2 regions of the Clostridium sp. SGI.024 genome follow, and region 2 is predicted to be linked to the other one. Evidence: predicted binding sites of a transcription regulator. Region 2 holds the regulator's gene; the other holds the start of a gene.
What was found. The regulator Rex, encoded in region 2, represses fermentation and respiration genes when NADH is low (regulators of the CRP and FNR family bind a similar motif). The targets are predictions, from matches to a motif close to ATTGTTAANNNNTTAACAAT.
Positions count from the first base shown of each region.

Region 1 (9,880 bases), on a different contig from region 2:
TCAGCTTCTAAAATAGCAAAAGCCTCTTCCTTACTCGCTTCTTTTACAGCACTCTTTTTAATAAGTATTTCACAGAAGTTAGATGCAGTTTCTGCTAAAGTCATAGGATATTCAGAGTTTAACATAGTTTCATTGTTTAAGCATTCTCCATGGAATCCATGTCCAAGTTCATGAGCCATAGTAACAACATCACTAAAACTATTTCCATAGTTTAATAATATTCTACTTTCTTTAATATCTTTTATACTTGCACAGAATGCTCCTCCTACTTTACCTTCTTTAGGATATACATCTAACCAATTATTTTCGAAAGCTTTTAATACAAAGTCAGCTAAATTATCACTAAACTTTCTAAAGTTCTTTTCTACAAAAGCTTTACCTTCTTCAAAAGTAAATTTCATTTCTTTTTCTATTACAGGAGCATATAAATCATAAAATGGAAGACCATTTTTATGTCCTAAAATTTCAGCTTTTCTCTTTAAATATTTTCTAAATGTAGGTAAGCTTTCTTTAATTGCTGTAAGCATAGCATTTAAAATATCTTCATCCATTCTAGACTCTTCTAGTGTCATATGAAGAGGTGATTTATAACCTTTTAGTTCAGATGTAGTTATTACTTCTCCTTTTATTCCATTTAATGCAGCTGCTACACCTTCTTCTATTTTCTCGTAAGACTTAATTTCAGCTTCATATGCTTTTTTTCTTACTTCTGGATCCTTGCTATAAGCCATATTTAATACAACTGTTAATGGAAGAGATTCCTCCTTTCCATCTACATTAATATCTACTTTATGTGTTGATATTAAATAATCCTTATAATTTGACCAAGCATCTGAACCTGTAGTCCTCATTTTAGCTATTATAGCTTCTTCCTTATCGCTTAGCATATATTTATTTTTACTAATTATTTCTCTAATTATAAATTCATGATTTTTTAATAAAGTTGATTTATTAATTATTTCATCTATATTTTCTACACTAGCAATCCATTTATAAATTTTAGTTAGTGGTTCTGCTAAAAGGCTATTTTTATTATTTATTACATCTAAATATTTTCTACCTTCCACATTCTTTGAGTCAGCACTAACAGTTAAACTAGCAAATGAAGCTACCTTACTAATAAGAAGATATATGTTTTCAAGTTTATTTATTATATCTTCTAAAGACTTTAAGCTATCGCTATCTTTATTTAAGTTTTCTGAAAAAACTTTTAAATCATTTATATTTTTATCAACTTTATCTAAATCCTCAAGAAACTCTTTAGAAGTAAATGAGGTATAAAGTTCTTTTAAACTCCAATTATCTGACATTTTTTGGCCCCCTTATGTATATATTAATATTAATAATTATAGTATTTTTTTAGCACTTTATCAATATTTTCCACCTAAACAGAGTAATTTTTATTTCTATATTTCAATGGTGAAACCCCAACTAACTTTTTAAATGTATTAGTAAAATGACTTTGATCGTGAAATCCCAATAAAATACTTATTTCTAATATACTTTTTTCAGTACTTAACAACAATATTTTGGCTCTTTCTATTTTTATTCCTCTTAAATATTTCATTACAGATACACCTTTATATTTTTTAAAGCATGTTGAGGCATACCCAACTGAGATATTTAAAGTTTTACAAATTTCTTCTAGGGATATATGATTTTCAATATTTAAATGAAGGGCTTGAAGAAGCTTATTAACTGTAAAACTATCTGTTATTTCTGTATCATTAATTAGTAATTCCATATATTCATTTATCATATCTAATTCTATTTCTTGCATTGAATTTATTGAATTAGCCTCTTTAATTCTTCTATAAAACTTATTATAAATTGGATGTAAATATTTTTTTGCTATTCTATTTCTTATTATTTCTCTAGTATAAATTGCATTCCATATAATAAGATCGTCCCTTTTATGTTCTTTATCCACCTCATCATAAATTTCTGAAGAATGTTTTGCTTTAACAATTTTTATTATTTCTTCTTTATTTCTGGAATCAATTAATAATGACATTTTGTTATTAAAAATATTAAAGTCTGACTCAAAGCTCTCATATCCATCATTCATAAATATACACTCTCCATATACGCAATAATAATTATATACATATTATATTATATATACTAAAACTCCTTCAATGTTTTGCTAAAATTTTACATTGTATCAATTAAACTATCTTTTTATTGAAAATATTATAGTAATCATTATCAATTTTATTAATTTCGCATAAAAAACTAGACAGATAGTTTATTTTATAAACCACCTGTCTTATTATATATTTAAGGTATAATGTTATTTTGTTGCTAATTTTAAAGCACTATTTACAGCATCTATTACTCCCTTTGAAGAGTTTGTTGCCCCTGATATTGCTTCAACACCTTCAGTTCCTTGCTTTTCTATTATTTCTGGAACTAAATTATCTTGAACACCCTCAACTAATGTTTTTGTTTCATTATGCTCAACAAGTTTAACTTCTGAAATCTTACCTTTTGAAACTACAACTTCTACCTTAATTACTCCTGATGCACCTTGTCCTTCTCCTTGGTATGTTCCATCAGTATATTTTCCACCTCCACAGCCTACTAATAATGAAGCTGATATTGAAATAGCTCCTATAACTGCTATTAATTTTTTCATGATTATTCCTCCTACATATAAATTAAGTTATTTTATGAATGCTGCTGCATTTTTTCCAGCTGTTCTACCAAAAGTAACTATATCAGCTAAAGCATTACCACCTAATCTATTTCCTCCATGGATTCCACCAGTAACTTCTCCTGCAGCGAATAATCCTTGAATTATATTTCCATCTGTATTAACAACTTCAGCATTAGTATTAATTTTTAATCCACCCATAGTGTGATGAACTGCTGGTGTTACAGGAATAGCATAAACCTTACCTTCATTTAATTGTCTTGGAAGATCTTCTCTATTAAACTCTGAATCTTTATTTGCTGCTACTGCATCATTATATTTATTTATACTTTCTACCATAGTATCTTTATCTATTGATAATTTTTCTGCTAATTCTTCTACTGAATCTGCTTCAGTTACTAATCCCATATTAAAGTATTCTTCAGTAGCCTTTAAGCTATTTCTTAATCCTTCATCGAAGAAAAGATAAGCAACTCCATCCTTTTGTTCTAATATTGCTTTAGAAACTACATCTCTAGTTAATAATTCATTAGTAAATCTCTTACCATCTTTGTTAATAAGTATAGCACCATTTCCTCTTACAGCCTCAGTAACCATTACAGCTTTTTCTGGAACAACTGTTGGATGAGTTTGAATTTCTTCAATATCAACTAAATCTGCTCCAAGTTTTTCTGCTAAAACTATTCCATCTCCAGTAGCTCCACTGTGATTAGTAGTAGCAAATCCTTTTAATTCTTCTTTGTAGCTAACAACCATTTCTTGATTAGCTGAGAATCCTCCAGCAGCTATAACTACTGCTTTTGTGTTAATAGTATATTCCTTACCTTCTTTATCTGTTGCCTTTACTCCTGAAACTTTACCATCTTTATCTAGTATTATTTCCTTAGCTTCATTCCAAAGTCTTAAATCTACTTTTTCATTTTCTGCTGCTGTCTTTAAAGTATCAACTAAGTGAGCACCTACTGCTGCACCACCAGTAGGTCTATGTGTTCTGTAATTTGTTGATCCAGCCATCTTACCTACATCTGAAAGGTCAGCTCCAAGTTCAGTTAACCATGCTACTGAATCCTTAGCTTCACTTGTTAATTTTTCTACTAAATCAGGGTTGTTTTTATTATATCCACCCTTCATAGTATCCTCATACATTGTTTCTATAGAATCTTCTATATTCTTGTCTTTTTGTTGCTCTGTTTCTGCTGCATTTAATCCACCAGTTGCTCTATTAGTATTACCACCTACCATAGGCATTTTTTCTAAAAGAATTACATTTTCTACGCCTTCTTGTTTAGCTTGTACAGCTGCTGATAACCCAGCTCCACCTGCTCCTATAATAACTATATCAGCAGTTTCTTTCTTAGAACCACAACCAACTAATGCTGTAGGAACTAAAATTAAAGCTGACATTACTAATGCTAAAGCTTTCTTTTTCATTTAGTATTTCTCCCCTTGTTTTTTAGTTTTTTTACAGCTTTAGTATATTTGTTAATTAATAAACAATCAATATTGTGGTCTTATTGTTTATTTTGGTCTTTTTGGTCTTATTTTTTTACTTTATAATAATTAGTTGGCCTTCCAATTTTCCCATACTCCTGGTATATTTCCACTTTGCTTTCTTCTACCATTTTCTCTAAATATCTTCTTGCAGTAACTCTTGCAAGTCCACTCCCCTTAGCTATTTCTTCAGCTGTCAATTCCTCATTTCTTTTTAATTTCATAAACTCTATTATCTTATTATAAGTTTTTATATTTAATCCCTTACAAAGTTCTTTTTCTTCTTCCACATTTATATTTAATATATATTGGTCAATATGTTCTTGATTTATATCTTCTGCATTATTTAATCCTAAAAACCTATTTTTATAATTTATTAATGATTCTTTAAACCTTTCAAATTTGAATGGTTTAATTAAATAATCTACAGCTCCATATTTAAAAGCATCATCTACAGACTCCCTACATTTATCTGCTGTAATTAATATTGTATCTAAATTCATTTCTTCTGATCTAATCCATTTTAATAACTCTATTCCCTTACCATCAGGTAAAAACACATCTAATAATACTAAGTCAGCTTTACAACTTTTTAATTTTATCTTAGCTTCCTTTATAGAGCTTGCATCATCTATCACCTTAAAACTACCCATTTTTTCTAAAAATCTTTTGTTAATTTCTTTAACCATTGGGTCATCTTCAACAATAAAAACATTAATTATATTCATTAAATCTTTACCTCCCATACAGTCATTTCATCTGATGTTAATTTCAAATCTCCATTTAAAGAACTTATTATATTATTAATATTATATAATCCTAATCCTCTAAAATTTCCTTTGGTACTAAATCCTCTTATAAATATTTTTTCTTTTAATTTTTCATCAATTTTATTTCCATTATTTTTTACTATAATATTTATTTTTTTATCTTGGAAAATTCCTATATATATGTATCCATTATCCCTTCCCTTCAATTCTTCAATAGAGTTTTCCAATAAGTTTCCTATAATAGTTAATATATCTTGTACCATAATATTTTTAGGTATTTCTTTTAAATTTGAGTTCTCATCTACTTCAAATTTTATCTTAAGTTCATCAGCTTTATTATATTTTGAAAATATTAAACCTTGTATTGAAGCTTCTCTTATCTTCTTTAAAGAATCAGTTATAACTCCTCTATTCTCAGTTGTTTCAAAAATATATTCTAAAGCTTTATCGCTTTCATCTAATTGAATTAAGCCTGCAATTGTATGTAATTTATTCATAAACTCATGATTTTGAGCTCTTAAATTCCAAGTTAATTCCTTTACACCAGTTAATTCTGCAGCCATATTATGAACTTTTGTGAAATCCTGAAAACTAGCTATTGCTCCTACTATTTTCCCATATTCACCAATAATGCTATAAAAATTTGCCATAATTATCACATTATTATTAAGTCTAATTTCTTCATTGAAAATTCTACTTCTTCTATACATAACTTCATTTAACAAGTTCTTTATCTTATCATCAATAATTTTATTAGAATGGAGCTTTAATATTTCATAAGCTTTACTATTAATTACAGTTATTTCCCCTAAATTATTTACAGCAATAAGACCTTCTTCAATGTTATTAATAATAGACTCTTTTTCCCTAAGCTCATTTGCTATTTCTTCTGGTTCTAATCCATAAATATCTGATTTTATATTTTTTGCTAATTTCTTAGCTAAAAAAATAATAATAATTAAAACTCCCATAAACACAGGTATTAAACCATTAAAAAATTCTACTACTTCGCTTCTTATATCTCTCTTTAATACTCCTACTGCTACTGCTCCAACTTGTACACCATCTTTATAAACTGGTGTAAAGCCTCTCACAGATTTTCCTAAATGACCTTCACCTTCCGAAACATAGGTTTCTCCTTCAGTCAATACTAGTTTTTCATCTCCTCCCAAAAATTTTCTACCTATATTTTCTGGAATTGGATGTGAGTATCTTACTCCTTCGTTATTCATTACTGTTATAAATAATAATCCTGTTTTAAGTCTTACTCTTTCTGTAAAATTTTGTACCTTATAATGAGTTGGATCTGATCCATCAGCTAATTCTTTTTGTATCATAGGATTAGAAGAAACAACAAAAGCTATATCTATTAAGCTCTTGCCTACTGTTTCCGATACTTTAGACTTTATAATAGCTAATGAAAATATGCTAATTATTATTATAACAGTTATAAATATTCCAATAGTTAATCTAGTTAGTTTCTTTTCTAAGCTCATTTTTACCTCTTTTTTCATTAGTTTTACTTGACCATTATATAATAAAACATAAATATTAATAAAAAAAGAATCATGTTAAATGATTCTTTTTAGCTTATCATTATTTTTTTCTAATAATATCTAATACATAAGTCTTAAACTCTTCAAAAGTCCCTTTTGTTATAGATGCTCCCTTATTAATTTTTCCACTTGAAAAATTATATTCTGCTGAACCATAGTTAAAGCTTGCACTGGAAACTATTATACTTGAATCAGTAACTCTATAATTTACATCTGTTAACATAACATCCTTACAAAACTCTATAAATTCATTTGCTTTTTCTAAATCACCTTTGCATACTTCATGTAAAGTAAACTTAAATAGGCCATACCCTCCAATTAAAGGTACCATTTGTCCATTAGCCATGTAAAACACTTTTCCCATATTATAAAAATACTTCATATTTCCATAAGTCATAGTTCTATATTCATTATTAATTTCTAAATCCTTATTATTTAAACCTGTAAACTTTTCAACTATATCATCCCAGGCTCTTGCTTCTGATGATTTATTATTACTTATTACAGTTTTAAATTGCTCGTATGCCTTTTCTAAATCATTTCCCTTATTTATAATTGAATTATTTACTTTAACTACATACTCATTGTTTTCATATACTAATTCCACTTTACTATTCATAACTAAACTCCTTACTTCTATAACTATATATTATTATTTAGTAATGATTATTATATCATAATATGAAAGATTTTTAAATAATATATTTATTTTACTATTGCATATGGCCAATCTTTTATACCACCAAAATCATAAACATTAGTATATCCCATCTTCACTAACAATTTAGATGCTTGGCTACTTCTATTTCCGCTTCTACAATAAACTAATATTTTTTGTTCCTTATCTTTAATTATATTTTCTGCTTCTTTTTCTATTTCATTAACTGGAATTAATATGCTATTTTCTATATGTCCACTAATATACTCCTCATTAGTTCTAACATCTAATATTATAACATCACCTTTATCTATTTCTGCTTTTGCTTCTTTTGCAGTCATTTTCATCACGCTACTATTTTCAGTACTTTTTGTGACATCCTCCTTCATTACTGTAGAACAACCTGAAATTATAAAAACGCTTAAAATCATAATCACTATAACATATAATTTTTTCAATATCATCACCTCTCCATTATTATAAAATAATAAATATGCTAGGTTTGTGATAAAGTCACAAACCTAGCATATTTATTTATTAAAATTCATTATACCAGGTAAAACTACTTTAAAATAATCTTCTTTGGCCGAATTAACAAATCTAACTTTTTTATTATTGAAAGACTTTTTTATTCTTAATAAGCCTTGTCCATTATTTAAAAATCTTTTATTATCATCTAGTGTTATTAACTTTTCATATAACCACATATTCCTCTTACTTTGATTCATATCATTAATTGATCTATTCTTTCTCGTTATAGCTCCTGGACTTGTAATAATTATTTCTTTAATCCCAATATAAATATCAATAATTTTATCAAAAGCAGAATAATCTCTATATAACACTGCATTATTAACAGCTTCATTTATTGCATTTATAGGATAATCACTTGGTACAATCTCTGAGATTTCCTTTGTAGCTTTATCAATCATATTTAGTACATTCCCTTGAATTATTATCACTTCATTTTTGTGAGGGTTCACTTTATTATTTATTCTAATAATATTATGAGGCAACCACAGACTATTAACATTTGAAAAAATTAATAATCCTCCTAAAGTGCAATTTAATTCTCCACTGTCCTTATCTCTTGAAATAATTCTAGAGGTTTCAAGCAAAAATTCCTTGTTTTCTTCATTTATTTCTATACCCTTTTTTTGAAAATAAGTTTTGTATATTTCACCATCTAAAAAGCTTATATTGCTTTTAACTATCATTGATGTTTCTATAAAGAAATCTAAATTTTCTTCAAAGGCTTCCAATAACTCTTGCTTTCTCATTGTATCAGTAGTAGAGCCTCTTCTTATGTAAAATGCACCATTTTCTCTTACCTGATATGGTTTTTGTTCTCCATCATAAATTGTAATTACAGAAAGCTTTTTATTTTCTATTAATAAATTATCTACTGAAATTGGAATTGGTGGCTCACACCTTGATGTAATTATTTGTTGTACTTGCTCTTCAATAATAATTTCATTATCTTCTAAACCAACTATTCTTTTAGATTTATCTTCAATTCCTATTACTATATAACCTCTCCCACCTCTTGAATTAGCTATAGCACAAACATCCTTTGCTAGCTCTTTTTTACTACTTTCATGCTCTAAGGATAGCTTTAATTTAAAATCTAACTTTATACCTTCTTCTTTTTTTATTAATCCTAGCAACTTTTTGCTATCCATATCTCTCACCCCATAATTTAATATTATATTAATATATTACTAAAAAAATAGAAGGATAGAAATATTATTTTGGTAGATAATTAATCTACTTCAAATTCCTTCAAATCCTTCTTATTTTATTACTCTATAAGTTTTTCAATATTTTTAAATAACAAATCTTTATCTATTAAGCCTTCTCTATCATAGGTTATTTCACCATCTACATTTACAAATATGGTTCTAGGTATCCCTTTAATATTATAAGTATTGGAAGCATTAAGGTCTTCATCAAATAGTATATTCATTTCTAAGTTGTTGTCCTTTAAAAACTTTAATGCTTTATCCTTTGTCTCTCTCTTTCCATCAGTTAAATTAATCATAAGTATTTCAACCTCATCACCATATTTCTTTATTGCTTCTTCAAAATATGGCATTTCTTCTTGACAAGGTCCACACCAACTAGCCCATATGTTTATTACTACTGGCTTTTTATTCTTAAAATCTGATAATTTAACCTTATTACCATCTTCATCATATACAGTAAAATCTTTTGCTTCTTTTATCACTGTTTGTAATGAATCACTATCATTAGGTAAGTATTTACCTGATAAGTATCCATATCCAAACTTCACTATAACTACTAATAACACTAAGGAAACTATAAGTACAACTATTTTCATTTTATCCTTCATAAAATTTACCTCCTAATTAAATGTTAACCAAGATAATAATAAGTTTAAATATCCAGTCATCATCATTAATCCAATTACTATAAGCAATATTCCTGATATAGTATTTATTATCTTATAATTTCTTTTAATAAACTTAAAGGCACTCTTTAAATTCTCAATTAACAGAGCTGATATTATAAATGGTATTCCAAGTCCTAAACTATAGGATATAAGCATTAATATTCCCTTCATAGTATCTTGTGAATTAGCTGCAATCATTAAAGCAGCACCTAGAAAAGTTCCTACACATGGAGTCCAGCCAATTGCAAATATAATACCAAATAAAGTAGATGATATTAAATTTAATTTATTTAAATTGGCTTTATTATTTAATTTAAAGCTCCTTTCTAAAAAAGT
Region 1 is NZ_JBNPON010000063.1:580-10,459, forward strand. Features, by position in the region: gene ACQRD5_RS14005 (M3 family oligoendopeptidase) at 1-1,310, opposite strand, end outside; gene ACQRD5_RS14010 (helix-turn-helix domain-containing protein) at 1,385-2,068, opposite strand; gene ACQRD5_RS14015 (FMN-binding protein) at 2,294-2,638, opposite strand; gene ACQRD5_RS14020 (flavocytochrome c) at 2,666-4,087, opposite strand; gene ACQRD5_RS14025 (response regulator) at 4,195-4,875, opposite strand; gene ACQRD5_RS14030 (Spo0B domain-containing protein) at 4,875-6,431, opposite strand; gene ACQRD5_RS14035 (hypothetical protein) at 6,514-7,092, opposite strand; gene ACQRD5_RS14040 (rhodanese-like domain-containing protein) at 7,179-7,589, opposite strand; gene ACQRD5_RS14045 (AlbA family DNA-binding domain-containing protein) at 7,662-8,813, opposite strand; gene ACQRD5_RS14050 (TlpA family protein disulfide reductase) at 8,933-9,484, opposite strand; gene ACQRD5_RS14055 (cytochrome c biogenesis CcdA family protein) at 9,497-9,880, opposite strand, start outside.
Region 1: the regulator Rex is predicted to act here: its motif matches at 4,135-4,154, upstream of ACQRD5_RS14020 (flavocytochrome c).

Region 2 (9,880 bases):
TGAAAATTAATAGAAAAATAGTGGCAGGAATTACTGTATTATTATTTTATGCAACAGTAGGAGCAGTATTTACATTAATTATAGTAAAAGTATTTATTGCATTAAAAGATGTATTTATACAACTTCCTGATGTATATAAAAATAGTATTGAACCAATTATATTTAATATTTCTAATAATGTTGATGATTGGATAATTAAATTAGACCCTACATTAGTTGATACTTTTAGAGAAATGATATCATCTATAGCAAAATCCATAGGAACAATTATATCTAGCATATCATCAGGAGTGGTATCCTTTGTTTCAGCAACAGTTTCAATGGTGCCAAGTTTCTTTATTATGTTGATATTTACAATTATATCTTCTTTCTTCTTTGCTATGGATTATGTAAAAATAACAGGATTTATAACAAAGCAATTTTCACCTAAGACGAGAGCTATATTTTTTGAAGTTAAAGATTACATTGTTGGTACATTATTTAAGTTTGTAAAGGCATATTCTATGATAATTACAATAACCTTTATAGAACTATCAATTGGACTTTCAATAGTAAGAGTAGAAAATGCAATTACAATTGCCTTATTAATTGCTTGTGTGGATATATTACCTGTTCTTGGTACAGGAGGAATAGTAATACCTTGGATATTTATAGAGTTATTTAAAGGAAATATACCATTAGCAATAGGATTAACTATAATTTATGTTACTATTACAGTTGTTAGAAATATAATTGAACCAAAGATAGTTGGTCAGCAAGTGGGGTTACATCCAATAATAATGTTAGTTTGTATCTTTATTGGAGCGAGACTATTTGGGTTCTTAGGAATATTTGCTTTACCAATTATGGTTATAATATTAAAAAATTTAAACGATACTGGAAAAATTAAAATACTTAAGTAAAAGATGAAATAAATAAGTTTGTTTTTTAAAACAAAAAATATTATTATTAGTTTATAAAAGAAATGAGGTGAGGAATTTATGATGATGAATACTCACAAGTCTTTAGCTATTTCTTTTGTTGAAAATGTAGAGTTAAATAAAAGTTTTTTAATTAATTATAAGCATTTTATATGGGGAAATCTAAAGCCAGATTCAGTATCAAAATATAAGTTTAAAAAACATTATTTTGATGAAAGTTTTAATATGATAGTAAATAAAATACAGTTTCTATCTTCATTATCTGTAGATGATATATTTATTATTTATTCTATAGGTAAATTTAATCAAGAATTAGGTGTTATATGCCACTTTTTATGTGATTATTTTTGTATACCTCATTATCAAAGGTGGGAGTTTAAAAGCCCTGGTGCAGTTAAGGATCATGTTTTATATGAAAATGATTTAAATAAATTTTCTAAAACACATAAGGTTAGAAAGGAATTAAATACTTCATTAACTTGTGATGATATAAGAGTGTATATATATAGTCTTCAAAAGGAATATGAAGGAATAGTTTCTTATGAAAAAGACCTACAATATGCAAGTCATATATGTAATACAATAATTAACTTGATTTTAGATGAAGTAATTTTAAATCAAAAGCTTAAGGAAAATATTGCATTAGTAATATAATAAGTGCAAGGAAGCTAAAATGTAGTTTTTCAGACTATAGACAAAAAGGATATTTTCATTCTTGAAAATATTCTTTTTGTTTTTTAAAGAATTTTTTTTATAATGTTGACTAAAATAATAGGATAAGCATATAATAATGTTAAAAGAACATATGAACAATTATTCATATATTTAAATGAAATGGAGGAATAGAAATGGGAGAAAATAAAGTGGAAAGCTGTAATTGTACAATAATTCATAAGGATATTGTGGAGAAGGTTAGAAAAAGTTTACCAGATGAAGAAGTACTATATGACTTAGCAGATTTATTTAAGGCTTTTAGCGATTCAACTAGAATAAAAATACTACATGCATTATTTAAAGAAGAATTATGTGTATGTGATTTAGCAGCTTTATTAGATATGACTCAATCAGCTATTTCTCATCAACTTAGAGTATTAAAAAGTAATAGATTAGTTAAATTCAGAAGAGATGGAAAAGTTATATATTATTCCTTAGCAGATGATCATATAAAACATATTTTCCATGAAGGCTTTAAGCATATTTTAGAATAGGAAAGTGGTGATAACTATGAATAAAAATGAAATAAAATTGATTTTATCAGGATTAACTTGTGCTAATTGTGCAAATAAAATAGAAACTAGAGTTAATAATTTAGAAGGTGTTAAAGAGGCAAGTTTAAACTTTACTACATCTACCTTAACTATAGAAGGAAATAGCAATGAAGAATTAATGGATATTATTCTTAAGGCAAAAGAAATAATAAACAAACTAGAACCTGAAGTTAAGGTATTTCACAAAGATGAAGAAAATGTAGTAATAGAAAATGTAAATAGATGTACTAGTAAAACATGTTCAGTAGAAAATAATATTTCAAATAAAGATCAAGGACATACTTCCAAGAAGGAAGATTCACATAGCCATGAACATTCTCATAATGAAGCTATAAATTTAAAAGAGAATTTAAGCTTAATAATTGGAGCCATAATTTTTGCAGTAGCAATGGTCTTAGATAGAGATTCAATAATAACATTAGTTTTATTTATATTAAGTTATTTATTAATAGGTGGTAATGTAATTTTAACAGCAGTTAAAAATATATTAAGAGGAGAAGTATTTGATGAAAACTTCTTAATGACTATTGCAACTTTAGGAGCATTCTTTATTGGTGAATACCCAGAAGGCGTAGCAGTTATGTTATTTTATGAAATAGGGGAGTTATTCCAATCTTATGCTGTTAATAGATCAAGGAAATCAATAACTTCACTTATGAATATTAGAGCAGATTATGCCAATGTAATAAGAAATGGAAATGAAGAAAAAGTAAATCCTGAAACAGTTAGTATAGATGAAGTAATTCTTGTAAAACCTGGTGAAAGAGTTCCTTTAGATGGAATAATTATAAAAGGAAATAGCTTTGTAGATACATCAGCTCTTACTGGCGAATCAGTACCGAGAGAAGTCTTTGAAGGTGAAGATATTTTAGCTGGTTTTATTAATACTAATGGAGTTTTAAATATTAAAGTAACTAGAAATTTTAAGGAGTCCACAGTATCAAGAATATTAGAATTAGTTGAAAATGCTTCTAATAAAAAGGCACCAACAGAAAAGTTTATAACTAGATTCTCAAGGTATTATACTCCAGTAGTAGTATTTTCAGCTTTAGCTTTAGCGATAATACCACCTTTTGTTTTAAATAATGGAACATTTAATGAGTGGTTATCTAGAGCCTTAATATTCTTAGTAGTATCTTGTCCATGTGCCTTAGTAGTATCTATTCCTCTTGGATTATTTGCGGGAATAGGTGGAGCATCAAGAAAGGGTATACTAGTTAAAGGTGGCAATTATTTAGAAGCATTAAAGGATGTAAATACAGTTGTATTTGATAAAACTGGAACTTTAACAAAGGGAGTTTTCAAAGTAACAGAAGTAAATAATGTGAATATAGATAAAGAAGAATTAATAAGGATAGCTGCTATTTCAGAAAGTCTATCCAACCATCCAATTGCACAATCTATAATTAAAGAATATGGTAAGGAAGTAGACTCAAAAGAATTAGTTAATTATGAAGAAATTTCTGGACATGGAGTAAAAACTTCTTTAGAAGGAAATGAAATATTAGTTGGTAACTACAAGCTAATGGAAAAGTTTAATATAAACTATGAAAATATTAATTCTATTGGAACTATAGTTCATATAGCTATTAATAGAGAATATAAAGGAAATATAGTTATTTCTGATGAAATCAAGGAAGGTTCTAAAGCAGCTATAAAAGGATTGAAGGATATAGGAGTTTCACAAACAGTAATGCTAACTGGTGATAATAAAACTGTTGGAGAAAAAGTAGCAGGAATAGTAGGCCTAGATAAAGTGTATGCTGAATTATTACCAGGTGATAAGGTAGAAAAAGTAGAAGAAATAATTGAAAGTAATAATTCTCAAGGAAAAGTAATATTCGTAGGAGATGGAATAAATGATGCCCCAGTATTAGCAAGAGCAGATATAGGTGTTGCTATGGGTGGTATAGGTTCTGATGCAGCAATTGAAGCAGCAGATGTAGTTCTTATGAATGATAATCCAGAAGCCTTAGTTTCAGCAATAAAGATAGCTAGAAAAACTAATAAAATTTTATGGCAAAATATAATATTTGCATTAGGAGTAAAGATATTAGTTTTAATCTTAGGAGCCTTTGGATTAGCTAATATGTGGGAAGCTGTATTTGCAGATGTTGGAGTTACAGTACTTGCAGTAATAAACTCAACAAGGTGCTTAAAATAGATAAGATATAAATATTAGAATGGTAATATTTTCACAATCAACAATAATATGAGAAATTAGTTTACCTGTGAAATTTTGTAGAGATTTGGGGTTAAAGGAGTTAAGAAATAAAATTTGCATAGGTAAACTTTTTTGTTGACAAATTTCATCAAATTACGTATAATTATTTGAGTTGAGAACATTCAGGCATAAGGGAAGCATACAAAATTACTTTTGTTTATAACGCGTAATTTTGCAAATTTGAGACTTATGTATAACGGATCTGCTACGTTATACATAAGTCTAATTTTTTGTGTATATTTAATTTAATTTAAAATATTTATTTTATAAAAACAAAAGTATAAAATTAAGGTTTTTATATATTTAAAATAGTTTGTTAAATAGATAACTTAAGTTGTTTTAAAATCAAAACAAAAGTGTTAGAATAATAGTATATATATATATTTGAATAATCGTGTTTTAAATAAAAAATAAAAATTAGGAGAAATTATATGGAAAAGAAAAAAAATATTTCAATGGCAGTAATTAAGAGATTGCCAAAGTATCATAGATATTTACAAGAGTTACTAAAAAATGATGTAGATAGAATATCTTCAAAAGAGTTAGGTGAAAAAATTGGTTTTACTGCATCACAAATCAGACAAGATTTAAACTGTTTTGGAGATTTCGGACAGCAAGGATATGGTTATAATGTTAAGGATCTTTATAATCAAATTAGTATTATTTTAGGATTAAATAGAGAATATAGTGCTGTAATTGTTGGAGCAGGTAATATAGGTCAGGCAATTGCAAACTACAGTAGATTTACACAGACTGGGTTAAATATTACAGCTATATTTGATGCAAATCCTAAATTAATAGGAATGAGAATAAGAGACATAGAAATTCAAGATATTGATGCTTTAAAAACATATTTAATGGAAAATTCAATTGATATAGGTATTATTTGTGTACCTAGAATAAATGCACAGAAAGTTTGTGATATTTTAGTCGAAAATGGTGTAACTGGTATATGGAATTTTGCACCAGTTGACTTATCTGTACCAAAAGAAGTTACAGTGGAAAATGTACACTTGTCTGAAAGCTTGTTAACACTTATATATCTGCTAAATGACAAAGATGAGTGTAAGTGATTACATTAAGATTTTATCTTAATTTTCAAATAATTATTGAAAAAGAATTTTCAAAAGATTATAATAATAATTGAAGCCTATGCTTCAATTATTTTTTTGAGGGGATTGTTAATCTTATAACAATTTATTCAGATGCAAAAATATTATAATGTTTTAAAATAAAATAATTATAATTAAAAAGGAGGACCTTAAATGGAATTAAAAAACATAATTCTTGAAAAAGAAGGACACTTAGCAATCGTGACTATTAATAGACCTAAAGCTTTAAATGCATTGAACTCAGAAACATTAAAAGACTTAAATGTAGTACTAGATGACTTAGAAAAAGACAATAATATATATACTGTTATACTAACAGGCTCTGGAGAAAAAGCATTTGTTGCCGGTGCAGATATTTCAGAAATGAAAGATCTTTCAGAAGAAGAAGGTAAAAAATTTGGTCTTTTAGGAAATGAAGTTTTCAGAAGATTAGAAAAGTTAGACAAGCCTGTTATTGCAGCAATATCTGGATTCGCTCTTGGTGGGGGATGTGAATTAGCAATGGCTTGTGATATTAGAATAGCTTCAGAAAAAGCAAGATTTGCTCAACCAGAAGCTGGTCTTGGAATAACACCAGGTTTTGGTGGAACACAAAGATTACCTAGATTAGTGGGTGAGGGAAAAGCTAAGGAGCTTATTTACACATGTGCAATGGTAAAGGCTGATGAAGCTTTAAGAATAGGCTTAGTAAATAAAGTTGTTCCTCTTGAAAGCTTAATGGATGAAGCTAAGGCTATGGCAAATGCAATTATGGCAAATGCACCTATAGCTGTTAAATTATGCAAAGATGCTATAAATAGAGGAATGCAAGTAGATATAGATAATGCAATTGAAATTGAAGCAGAGGATTTCGGCAAATGCTTTGCAACTGAAGATCAAAAAGAAGGAATGACAGCTTTTATTGAAAAGAGAGCTAAAAATTTTTCTAATAAATAGTCAGAATAAAAACAAAATAAAAAATAGTTAAAAAGTTAAACAAAACTTATTTTTAAAGCAAAAGGGTACAATATCAAGGAGGTATAATTAATGAATTTTCAATTAACTAGAGAACAAGAATTAGTAAAAAAAATGGTTAGAGAATTCGCTGTGAAGGAAGTTAAACCAATAGCTGCTGAGATTGATGAAACAGAAAGATTCCCTATGGAAAATGTTGAAAAGATGGCTAAGATTGGGATGATGGGGATTCCATTCTCTAAGGAATATGGTGGAGCTGGTGGAGACACTCTTTCATACATAATTGCAGTAGAAGAATTATCAAAAGTATGTGCAACTACAGGGGTTATAGTTTCCGCTCACACATCTTTATGCGCGTCTTTAATAGATCAATTTGGTAATAAAGATCAAAAAGAAAAGTATTTAAAAGATTTAGCAACTGGTAAAAAGATAGGTGCTTTTGGTTTAACTGAGCCAGGTGCTGGAACAGATGCAGCAGGACAACAAACTATAGCTGTTTTAGATGGAGACAATTATATATTAAATGGATCAAAGATATTTATTACAAATGGAGGAGTTGCTGAAACATTTATTGTATTTGCAATGACTGATAAGAGTAAGGGTACAAAAGGTATATCTGCATTTATAGTTGAAAAGGACTTTGAAGGATTCTCAATTGGAAAGAAAGAAGACAAACTTGGTATTAGAGGATCTTCAACTACAGAATTAGTAATGAACAATTGTGTAGTTCCTAAAGAAAATTTAATAGGACAAGAAGGTAAGGGCTTTGGTATAGCAATGAAGACTTTAGATGGAGGAAGAATTGGTATAGCAGCTCAAGCATTAGGAATAGCTGAAGGAGCTTATGAAGAAGCTGTTAATTATATGAAGGAAAGAAAACAATTCAATAGACCATTAGCTGCTTTCCAAGGATTACAATGGATGATAGCAGAAATGGATACTAAAATTGAAGCAGCTAGACATCTTGTATATAAAGCAGCATGGCTTAAGGAAAATAAGCTTCCATATTCAGTAGATGCAGCAAGAGCTAAGCTTTATGCAGCAGAAGTAGCTATGGATGTTACTACTAAGGCTGTTCAAATCTTTGGTGGATATGGATACACTAAGGAATATCCAGTTGAAAGAATGATGAGAGATGCTAAGATAACTGAAATATATGAAGGAACTTCAGAAGTTCAAAAGATGGTTATTTCAGGAAGCGCTTTAAGATAAGGGGAGGATTTATAAATGAATATAGTAGTTTGTTTAAAACAAGTTCCAGATACAACAGCTGTTAAAATTGATCCAAAAACAGGAACACTTATAAGAGATGGTGTGCCATCAATAATAAATCCAGAAGATAAGCATGCATTAGAAGCTGCATTAACTATAAAGGATAATGTAGGAGGAAAGGTTACAGTTATAAGCATGGGACCTCCTCAAGCAAAAGATGCTTTAAGAGAAGCTTTATGTATGGGTGCAGATGAAGCAATTCTTGTAACAGATAGAGCTTTTGCAGGTGCTGATACTTTAGCAACATCTAAGACATTAGCATGTGCTTTAAAGAATTTAGAATATGATATAGTATTTGCTGGTAGACAAGCTATCGATGGAGATACAGCTCAAGTTGGACCAGAAATTGCAGAACATTTAAATATACCTCAAGTAACATATGTACAAGATGTAAAGGTAGAGGAAGATGGCTTATTAATAAATAGAGCTTTAGAAGATGGATATGAACTTATTAAAGTTCAAACTCCTGTTCTTTTAACAGCTATTAAAGAGTTAAATGAACCAAGATATATGAATGTTAGATATATATTTGATACAGCAAACAAAGAAATTCAACTTTGGTCAGCAGACAACATTGAAATAAGTAAAGATGAGTTAGGACTTAAGGGTTCACCAACAAAGGTTAAGAAGACTATGACTAAAGAGACAAAGGGTGCTGGAGAGTTAATAAATGAAGCTCCTCAAGAAGCTGTAAAATATGTATTAGGAAAATTAAAAGAAAAACATTACATCTAAGATATATGGGAGGTAAAGAAGATGAATATTGCAGATTACAAAGGCGTTTGGGTATTTGCTGAGCAAAGAGAAGGAGAACTTCAAAAGGTTTCTCTTGAATTACTTGGTGAAGGTAGAAAGATTGCAGATAAATTAGGCGTAAAGTTAACAGCTTTATTATTAGGGGATAATGTAAAAGCATTAGCAGATACATTAGGTAGACATGGAGCAGATGAAGTATTAGTTGCAGAAAGCAAATTATTAGAGCACTATACTACTGATGGATATACAAAAGTTATTTGCGATTTAGCAAATGACAAAAAACCAGGAATAATATTTATTGGTGCAACATTTATTGGAAGAGATTTAGGACCTAGAGTTGCAGCAAGATTATCAACAGGTTTAACAGCAGACTGTACAGTTTTAGATGTGGATGTAGAAAAAGCAGATTTACTTGCTACAAGACCAGCATTTGGTGGAAACTTAATGGCAACAATTGTTTGTCCAGATCATAGACCACAAATGGCAACAGTAAGACCCGGAGTATTCTCAAAACTTCCTGATGAAGAAAGAAACTTCACAGTTGAAGAAGTAGAAGTGAAATTAGAAGATTCAGATATCAGAACTAAAATAGTAGAAATAGTTAAAGAAGCTAAAGAAATTGTAGATATAAGTGAAGCAAACTTTATAGTTTCAGGTGGTAGAGGTGTTGGTTCTAAGGAGAATTTTGCTATCCTAGAAGAGTTAGCTGAAGCTTTAGGTGGTACAATAGCAGGATCAAGAGCAGCAGTTGAAAATGGATGGATAGAAAGAGATTACCAAGTTGGACAAACTGGTAAGACTGTAAGACCTAATATATATATAGCTTGCGGTATTTCAGGAGCTATTCAACACGTAGCAGGTATGCAAGAATCAGATATGATAATAGCAATAAATAAAGATGCTACAGCTCCAATTATGCAAACAGCAGATTACGCAATAGTTGGTGATTTATTTAAAATAGTGCCTGAAATGATAGCTCAAATAAAAGAGTTGAAAGAAGATTAATAGATAATGAATAATGCGTAATGCATAATTTCAGATGATTTTAAATCTAAAATTATGCATTATCAATTATAAATTATTCATTAAATAATAGGAGGTTTTTTTATGGAAAAGATTTTTGTAATTGGTGCAGGAACTATGGGTGCAGGCATAGTTCAAGCTTTTGCTCAAAAAGGATATGAAGTAATTGTTAGAGATATAAAGGATGAATTTGTTGAAAGAGGAATAAATGGAATCAACAAAGGCTTATCTAAATTAGTTGCAAAGGGAAAAATGAGTGAAGAAGATAAGGATGCTATTTTAGGCAGAATTTCTGGAACTACTGATTTAGCTCTTGCTGCAGATTGTGATTTAGTAATTGAAGCTGCTGTA
Region 2 is NZ_JBNPON010000041.1:6,755-16,634, forward strand. Features, by position in the region: gene ytvI (sporulation integral membrane protein YtvI) at 1-902, shown strand, start outside; gene ACQRD5_RS11535 (zinc dependent phospholipase C family protein) at 981-1,574, shown strand; gene ACQRD5_RS11540 (ArsR/SmtB family transcription factor) at 1,769-2,128, shown strand; gene ACQRD5_RS11545 (heavy metal translocating P-type ATPase) at 2,145-4,352, shown strand; gene ACQRD5_RS11550 (redox-sensing transcriptional repressor Rex) at 4,844-5,485, shown strand; gene ACQRD5_RS11555 (short-chain-enoyl-CoA hydratase) at 5,678-6,460, shown strand; gene ACQRD5_RS11560 (acyl-CoA dehydrogenase) at 6,551-7,690, shown strand; gene ACQRD5_RS11565 (electron transfer flavoprotein subunit beta/FixA family protein) at 7,706-8,485, shown strand; gene ACQRD5_RS11570 (electron transfer flavoprotein subunit alpha/FixB family protein) at 8,507-9,511, shown strand; gene ACQRD5_RS11575 (3-hydroxybutyryl-CoA dehydrogenase) at 9,614-9,880, shown strand, end outside.